2 regions of the Endozoicomonas sp. ALC013 genome follow, and region 2 is predicted to be linked to the other one. Evidence: riboswitches for the same ligand, from Rfam matches in the RefSeq annotation. Region 2 holds a riboswitch; the other holds the start of a gene.
The links. Region 2 has a riboswitch for thiamine pyrophosphate ahead of thiC (phosphomethylpyrimidine synthase ThiC). Riboswitches for the same ligand answer to the same signal wherever they lie in the genome.

Region 1 (4,290 bases), on a different contig from region 2:
AACAGCACCGTACGGTTCTGTAACAGCTCACAGGCCAGGTCTTGTAAATTGAGCCGGGTGATGGCATCCAGTGCGCCGAAAGGTTCATCCATTAATACCAGTGGCCGGTTTTCCATCAGGGTCCTGGCCAGTGCTACCCGCTGGCGCTGACCGCCGGACAGATGCTGGGGCAGAACGTTGGCTTTTGCGCTCAGGCCTACCTTTTCCAGAATGGACATGGCCTGGTCCCGAACCTCGGCTGACAAGAGCGGACGACGGGTGAACACATCGGTCAGATTGCGGCGCAGGCGCTGCCCCAGGGTGATATTGTCCAGTACCGAAAACCAGGGCAGCAGCAGGTCCTGCTGCGCCATCCAGGCGATTCGGTGATGAACCGAAAAGCCGTCCTGACAGACCACTTCCCCCGTTGTCTCGCCCGCAGGCAGACCGGCAATCAGACGCAACAGACTGGTTTTGCCCACCCCGCTGCCACCCAGAAGGCAAGTCCACTGGCCGCCTTTAAGGGTCAGGTTGAGGTCGGTAAAAACACAGTGGTTGCCAAATCTCAGGCTGGCCTGGCGGATAATCACATCAAACATGCGTTGCGGTATTCTCTATGACCAGGTTCGGTAAAAGTGATGGACCGGGCCATGGCCGGAACCGATGTTCAGATGGTCGGCATGGCCAATGGCATCGGCAATGTACTCCTTGGCAGAGCGCACGGCATCGATCAAAGGGTAATCCCTGGCCAGCAAGGCAGTGACAGCAGACGACAATGTACAGCCTGTCCCGTGGGTGTTACGGGTTGCCACCCAGGGAGACTCAAGTTGGTGCAGGGTGTTACCGTCATGGAACAGATCAACGGCCTTCTTATTGCCCTGGTCTGAGGTAAGGTGGCCGCCTTTGAGCAAGACTGCACTGGCTCCCAGGGCCATCAACGGGTCAATCATGGCGACCATGGCTGCCAGTGACTCAGGTCGGGGGCAGTTCAGCAGAACCGCTGCTTCCGGCAGGTTGGGGGTAATCAGGGTTGCTTTGGGAATCAGTTTGCGACGCAGGTTATCGATGGCGGCTTCCTGAAGCAGAACATCACCGCTGGTGGCCACCATCACCGGGTCAACCACCAGGTATTTCGGCTGGTAATCACTGACCGCGCGGGCAACCGCATCAATCACTTCAGGCTGGCTCAGCATGCCCACCTTGGCGGCAGAAATGTTCAGGTCGGAAAAGACCGAGTCCAGCTGCTCCCGGACAAAGGCGGGTGAGACATCAAAAATACCCTGAACACCCACCGTGTTCTGTGCGGTCAGCGCAGTGATCACACTGCAGCCGTAGGCACCAAGGGCTGAGAAGGTTTTCAGGTCTGCCTGAATGCCGGCACCACCGCCACTGTCAGAACCGGCAATGGTCAATGCGATGGGTGTAGAAGACATAAGCTCGCGCCGCTCCACAAGAGAAACTCCATATCATTAGGACTGGCGGGAACAACGGGCGGGGTGTTGCAGTTCCTGTCGGGGCAATAAACTGCATTGATTAACTGGCTTGCACGATGGTGAGTACATCAGGGGTTTAGCAGCTCTCAGGCCCGTCGGTTTCCTACGCCAGCATTATCTGGTTCAGGTTCAATGGGTGTATCTCAGTTCTGCCATCACTGGCAGAACACCCCAACCAACACCGGCGGAGTCTATGGGGTTTGCCACAGGCTGTCCAGCGATTGAGTGAATTGACGCTTATCCGGTCTTACGGACCAACCAGAAATACATCGAGTAGGGCAGGTGACGCAGAAGCGCCATGATGGCGGCAAACATGCGCGGGAAGCGAATCTCGAACTGCCGCCCCTTCATCCCTTTGACGATGACCTCCGCCGCTTTATCCACCTCCATCAGAAAAGGCATGGGGAACCGGTTCTTGCTGGTCAATGGTGTTTTGACAAAACCCGGGTTGATCACTTTGATATCAATACCCTCTTGCCAGAGCTCTGAGTTCAGGGATTCCGCCATATTGATTAACGCCGCCTTGCTGGCACCATAACCCGCTGCTTTGGGCAGGCCACGATAGCCTGCCAGCGACGCATTAATGGCAATCACCCCTTTACCCTGTTTTTTCATGGCAGCGATCAGTGGCTCAAGGCAGTGACAGACACCCATCAGATTCAGTTCCATCTGTTGGCGCACCACATTGCTGGTAAACTCCGCTGCGGGCGAAGCAATATAGGTGCCGGCATTTAAAATCGCCTGGCCAACGGCACCATGATTGGCAATGATTTTGTTGACCGTCTCATTCACGGCTGTTTGATCCGTCACATCCAGCGGATAGGGAACGATCCTGCCCGGCAGTTCATCTGATTGCCTGGCCAGTGCTGCCAGCCGTTCTTCATTTCGGGCACTGGCCGCTACGGTCACTCCTTCCCGGGCCAGGGCAATGGCAACGGCTTCGCCAATGCCCTGGCTGGCTCCGGTGATCCAGACCACCGGAGCATTAGAAGGCGTTGTATCCTGAGTAGAGTTCATATCTGCTGCCTTTATGGTTCTTCTTCTGGCCCGGGTTTTTCAAAGGCGACCGTTAAAGTGCCCAGCTTGATCCCCCATTTGCTCATGGTGGCGACATTCAGTAGTACGCCATCTTCTTGCAGGAACATCCAGTCATCAAAGGTCACCACCCACTCCCGGCCACGGATGGGCAGACGCATCTGGTATTTGAAGTTAAAGGCATTGCCGGCACTGCGGCCAATGGCCTGGCCAACGATATCTCCGGCGGTGCCCAGGTACTGTCCGTCACCCATAATGTTGACCTTCCAGATACGGGTTGACTCGTTACCATCGGAATAGATGAAGCGTTCATCCAGAGTCAGTACACCGTCTTTGACGTCTCCGGTCATCAACACCTTGAACCGCTGTTGAACATTGCCGAACCGGTCCTGAAACATGCCCCAGGCAACGGTTTCCCCGGCAAAGTAGTGTTCAATTTTCAGACTTGGTTCACTAGCTGCATAATCTTCAATATTCATGGCTGAGCACCCCGTCAGCATAAACAGTAGGGTCAGGAGCCAGGCCCGTCCCGACGTCCAATCTTTTATTGTTGTTAACGCGACTCGCATGATGCGGCCTCCCCTGACACAGGTTTGGTGAGTTTGTAGAGGCAAACATCAATACTCCTGAATTGGAAACCGGTCGTGCAGTAATCCAGGTAAAATTGCCACAGGCGTTTAAAGCGCTGATCAAATCCGAGCTGTTCAATGGCAGGCCAGGCCGAAAGAAAAAGCCGTTTCCATTCATCCAGCGTTCTTGCATAGTCGAGACCGAAAGAGAGGGTATTGGTTATGGCCAAACCGGCCTTTTTGGCCTGCTCTTGCATCACCCTGTCACAGGGCAACATACCGCCAGGGAAGATGTAGCGCTGAATAAAGTCAACACCGCGGCGATACTCCTCGAAACGGGCGTCGTCAATCAGAATGGCCTGGATAACGGCGGAACCTCCGGGTTTCAGGCTGCGGTACAGTTTTTCAAAATAGACCGGCCAGTGCTCTTCACCCACGGCCTCAATCATTTCGATGGAAACGATACGATCATACTGCTCATGGATATCCCGGTAATCCGTAAGACTGAACTGATGGGACTGGTTGTCCGACATCTGTTGCGCATAGGCCAGCTGTTCCTGCGACAGTGTTATCCCTTTGTATGCGCCCTGGTGCCGCTGATTCAGCGCCCGGGCAAAGCCGCCCCAGCCACAGCCTATCTCAAGCACGGAATGCCCCGGACGAAGCTCAAGCCAGTCGATAATGGAGTTGTACTTATTGCCCTGTGCGGTTTCCAGGTCCTCATGCTCATCAAAATAGAGGGCGCTTGAATAGGTCATGGTCGGGTCAAGCCATAGCTGGTAAAAGTCGTTGCCCAGGTCATAATGCGCGGCAATATTGCGACGGCTGCCGGAGCGACTGTTACGGCGTATTTTGTGCAACCCCCGGTTAAACAGATTGCTGAACCAGTTGGCAGTCATCACCTCCTGCAGATTGTCTTCATTGGCCATGGCCCAGTCGGTCAGCGCTTTCAGGTCCGGAGAGCTCCAGTCGCCATTAATAAACGACTCTGACCAGCCCAGTAACCCCTGGCTGCCTTGCTGGATTAACCCCACCGGATTATGGATATGCAGACAGGGGATGGGTGTACCTGACCGGAACTGCCCCACCATCACACTTTCGTTGCCATCAATGCGCAGCTCAATTCTGCTCACCCCCGCCTTGACCAATCGTTTTTCCAGCCAGGAGAGTACATTTCTCAGCGCAGGGAACCAGGGTTTGCTGGTGATCTCCGT
Region 2 (4,290 bases):
GCGCTGCTGAATATCCGTGGCCCTTATGATGTTAACCAGTTTGCCGCTGTGGCCATCAATGCCGCCCTGGACCATCCGGAGTATACCCGTCAGTACGTCAGGGAAGTTATGGAGTCATCCAAGCCCTTGTTTGAGCATTTCCTTGATCAACAGGCCATTCCCTATTGGCCCAGTGCGGCCAATTTCATCTGGGCATTTCCGGATAATCCTGAGGTCATTGAGCTGCACCTGCGCAGCCATGGCATCCTTGTTCGCCCAAAGTCTGACCAGACTGGGCGAAAGGGTCTGAGAATAACACTGGGTGATATTGCCCAGACCCGGCAGCTGATCGAGAGGATTCAGGAGGGGCTTTCCATTGCCGGAGCCGCTTGACTGGCTAAGGGCGCTTTACTGGCTAAGGGCTCTTTATTGGCTGAAGGCTCTTCCAACTCCCGCACATCATGCGTCATGCGCATTGGGCAGAAGTTTGGTCCGCACATGGAACAGAAACCCGCATCCTTGGCGCTGTCCTGAGGGAGGGTTTCGTCGTGGTAGGCTTTTGCGGTATCCGGATCCAGGGCCAGGTTAAACTGGTCCTCCCAGCGGAACTCAAAACGGGCACGGGACAGCGCATCATCCCTTAGTTGTGCCCCCGGATGACCTTTGGCGACATCTGCCGCATGGGCAGCAATTTTGTAGGCGATCAATCCCTGTTTCACATCCTCACGATTGGGCAGGCCAAGGTGCTCTTTTGGTGTCACATAACAGAGCATTGCACAACCAAACCAGCCAATCATCGCTGCACCGATCCCGGAAGTAATATGGTCATAGCCGGGGGCGATATCCGTCGTCAGTGGACCCAGCGTGTAAAAGGGTGCCTCGTGGCAATACTCCAGCTGTTTATCCATATTTTCCTGAATCAGGTGCATCGGTATATGCCCGGGGCCTTCAATCATCACCTGCACATCATGTGCCCAGGCTTTCTTTGTCAGTTCACCCAACGTTTTCAGTTCGGCAAACTGTGCCGCATCGTTGGCATCAGCCACCGATCCCGGGCGCAGCCCATCCCCTAATGAAAGCGTAATGTCGTATGCCTTGCATATCTCGCAGATCTCATCAAAGTGTTCATAGAGGAAGTTTTCGCTGTCATGCATTTCACACCACTGCCCGAGAATCCCACCGCCCCTGGAAACAATACCGGTCACCCGATCAGTGGTCAGTTTCACATGGTCTCTCAGCGTTCCGGCATGAATGGTGAAATAATCTACCCCCTGCTCTGCCTGCTCAATCAAGGTGTCCTTCATCACCTCCCAATTAAGATCCGCTACCTTGCCGTTTACTTTCTCCAGTGTTTGATAAATAGGCACGGTGCCAATCGGTACCGGTGAGTTTCTGATAATCCACTCCCGGGTCTCATGGATATGTTTACCGGTGGAAAGATCCATCACCGTATCGGCCCCCCAGCGGGTTGCCCAGAGCAGTTTTTCAACTTCTTCCTCTATGGTAGACGTCACCGGTGAATTACCAATATTGGCATTGACCTTCACCAGAAAGTTACGGCCGATAATCATTGGCTCAGCTTCGGGATGGTTAATATTCGCGGGTATAACCGCACGACCGGATGCCACCTCCTGACGAACAAATTCGGGGGTTATCTTTGCTTCAGGCCTTCCCATGTTTTCCCTGATGGCGATATATTCCATCTCCGGTGTGATTATTCCCTGCCTGGCATAATGGAGCTGAGTCACATTTCTTCCAGACAGGGCACATCTGACGGGGGCAGATGACTGAAAGCGCACCGGCTCAACCTGAATATCCTGTTTTCGTTGCAATGCATAGGTTGAAGACTGGGCACTCAACTCTTCTGAGTCTTCTCGTGCCCGTATCCATTCTGAACGGATAGGCGGCAGGCCCTTAAGCAGATCCAGGCAGTATTCCGGATCAGTATAAGGACCGGATGTGTCGTACACCCGAACGGCAGATTCAGTGGATAACTTACTGTACTCTCCGTGTCTCTGCCCAATGGTTATTTCCCGCAGGCCCACACGAATATCATGGCGGCTGCCGGGAAGGTAAATTTTCCGTGAAGCAGGAAATGAACGACAGGCTTCTACCAGAAGTGACTGACTGTCAGCAATTGGAGCACGCATCTGAATACCCTGAAGTTGAGAGTTACCGACCATGAATATCCCTTATCTATTGTTATTGGTATGGCTTGCCGGTGTCTCAGGCCAGAGAAAAGGAATAGACGGTTTTTGCTAGCTTGACTCGTCAAGGTTAGCAAGAAGCTGCTTGATTTAAAGCAAAACAATGCTTTGAGATATTAAAGGCATGATTGGCCAAAAGCGTGATCAGCCATCCACCAGATAGCAACCCGGTACTCTCTTCTCTTGTTCCCTTCGCAGGTATTACCCTGAGCAGGTTCAACGAATTTGCTGCACATATATCCGATAAAATGCAGCGATCTCAGCTTTCGCACTCCGACAAGATGGGAAGATTATAAAGGCACCCTCACTGAAAAAGTAGTACCGGGTCAGGAATAATCCCCTTCCAGCTCTTTAAGCAACTTGCCCATATATTCCCTGAGGTAATCCGAATTCCGCTCTGCCATTCTGCGTCCGGCGGACGTCTGCATGGTGTCAGACAGCTTCAGCAACTTCACCTGGAAATGATCCAGCGCGTATTCACGATCATCAAGGGCCCGGTGCTCAGCCAGTGGGTCTTCGGGGTCGAACATTTTTCGCCGCAGCAGGCCCGATGTATAAAAAACCCGGGCCAGCCCGATAGCTCCCAGAGCCTCCATCCGATCAGCATCCTGAACCACTTTGGCTTCAATGGTTTCGGGCGCAATGCCCGCAGAATAGCTGTGACTGGCCACCGAGTGACAGACGTTATCAATCAACTCAGCAGGAAACCCCATATCCTCAAGGCAGGTTCTGGTCTTTATGGCAGCCAGCGAAGAGGCCCTGGACCTCTCAGGATGATCTTTTGGCAACACCACAATATCGTGAAAGTAGCAGGCAGCGAGAACCACCAGTGGATTCACAGACACCTGCTCCAGATCCATGATCTGCTGCGCCGTTTTCCAGACCCGCTGAAAATGGGAAAAGTCATGGGAGTGGTCATCATGGTCGTGGTGCATGGATTGTAGCCAGACGATAATTTTCTGCTCCCAGGTACTCAGGGTGTCGCTGCTGCTATTGCTCATGAGTTCAAAAAGACTGTAAGTGGAGGGATAAATTTAAATGAATGAAATTATTTAAAGTGATTGTACTGTGGCTGCGGAATATTTTCAGCGCATGATTTATATCGGTGACTGTATGCGGTAACGGGCAACCGTACAGGTACTCCACCCCTCAAAGCGATCAAGTGTCATCCCCAGTTGTTGCATAACGCCCTGGGCAAACTCATTAGTGGGGGTTGTATAAGAAATAATCTCTTCCATACCCAGCTGGTTAAAGCCGAATTGAGTCACTGCCTCAACAGCTTCCAGCACCAGCCCCTGTCCGCGGTAAGCGGGTAAAAAGCGCCAGCTCATCTCAATATGCTTGCCATAGGGAGAAAAGCCACAATAGCCAATTAGCTGGTTATTCTCTTTGAATACCACCGCCCAGCGCGACCACCCCCATTTATCCAGTTCCGCCTGGTAGCGCCACAACTCGGTTTCTGCAAGGCTTGCGGGCTCTGTGGCCATGGCATCTGAGGCACCGGGAGGTGTTTCGCCCAGTAAGGCGGAGTACGCATCGACATCCTGTAACTGCCAGGTACGAAGTATCAGACGGGGCGTATCAGTAACAATCAGCACGGTAAAATAGTCTCCAGAAACTTTGCTCCAACAAAATAATTACTCCGCCATTTGGACAGTTAGATGATCTGAAAGTTCTCATTAATCAGATGACCCGATGAATACAACTGACTGATTTATTGATACTAATATCAAGAAAAACAACTGCCTTCGTCAGACCAGAGAATGCCAATAGATCATCAGGCAAAACCTGAACCCAGACCACCTGATGATCAGGCAAAAGCGAAGAGAGCCTGAAACTGCAACCTTTTACGAGCAGATGTTGATTTCACAGGCTGTGCAACTTCTTTCCCTATATTAGTGTGCGCAGATTGTCAAAAGTTCCCTGATTCTATAAACCGGAAACGGATGGCTAAATCCGGGCTCCATGCCTCCGCTATCGAAAGCAGCCTATGCCCACCTCAAATCAGGCATTCCAATACCGTTAATATCCTGCTGGTGATGTTTTGCAATTTCGGGGCAGGGCCTTTCGGAATGATCCGGGTCGGGTTAATTCCTGTACGACT

Region 1: linked by a shared signal. The riboswitch ahead of thiD (bifunctional hydroxymethylpyrimidine kinase/phosphomethylpyrimidine kinase) and the one ahead of thiC (phosphomethylpyrimidine synthase ThiC) in region 2 are both predicted to bind thiamine pyrophosphate.

The regions. Positions count from the first base shown of each region.
Region 1 is NZ_JBLYNS010000072.1:14,795-19,084, reverse strand. Features, by position in the region: gene ACO6V1_RS14110 (ABC transporter ATP-binding protein) at 1-578, opposite strand, end outside; gene thiD (bifunctional hydroxymethylpyrimidine kinase/phosphomethylpyrimidine kinase) at 594-1,412, opposite strand; TPP riboswitch at 1,556-1,656, opposite strand; gene ACO6V1_RS14100 (SDR family NAD(P)-dependent oxidoreductase) at 1,710-2,489, opposite strand; gene ACO6V1_RS14095 (DUF3833 domain-containing protein) at 2,501-3,076, opposite strand; gene ACO6V1_RS14090 (class I SAM-dependent methyltransferase) at 3,061-4,290, opposite strand, start outside.
Region 2 is NZ_JBLYNS010000028.1:29,443-33,732, forward strand. Features, by position in the region: gene ACO6V1_RS07815 (pyridoxal phosphate-dependent aminotransferase) at 1-372, shown strand, start outside; gene thiC (phosphomethylpyrimidine synthase ThiC) at 339-2,162, opposite strand; TPP riboswitch at 2,357-2,472, opposite strand; gene ACO6V1_RS07825 (phosphohydrolase) at 2,513-3,187, opposite strand; gene ACO6V1_RS07830 (GNAT family N-acetyltransferase) at 3,284-3,784, opposite strand.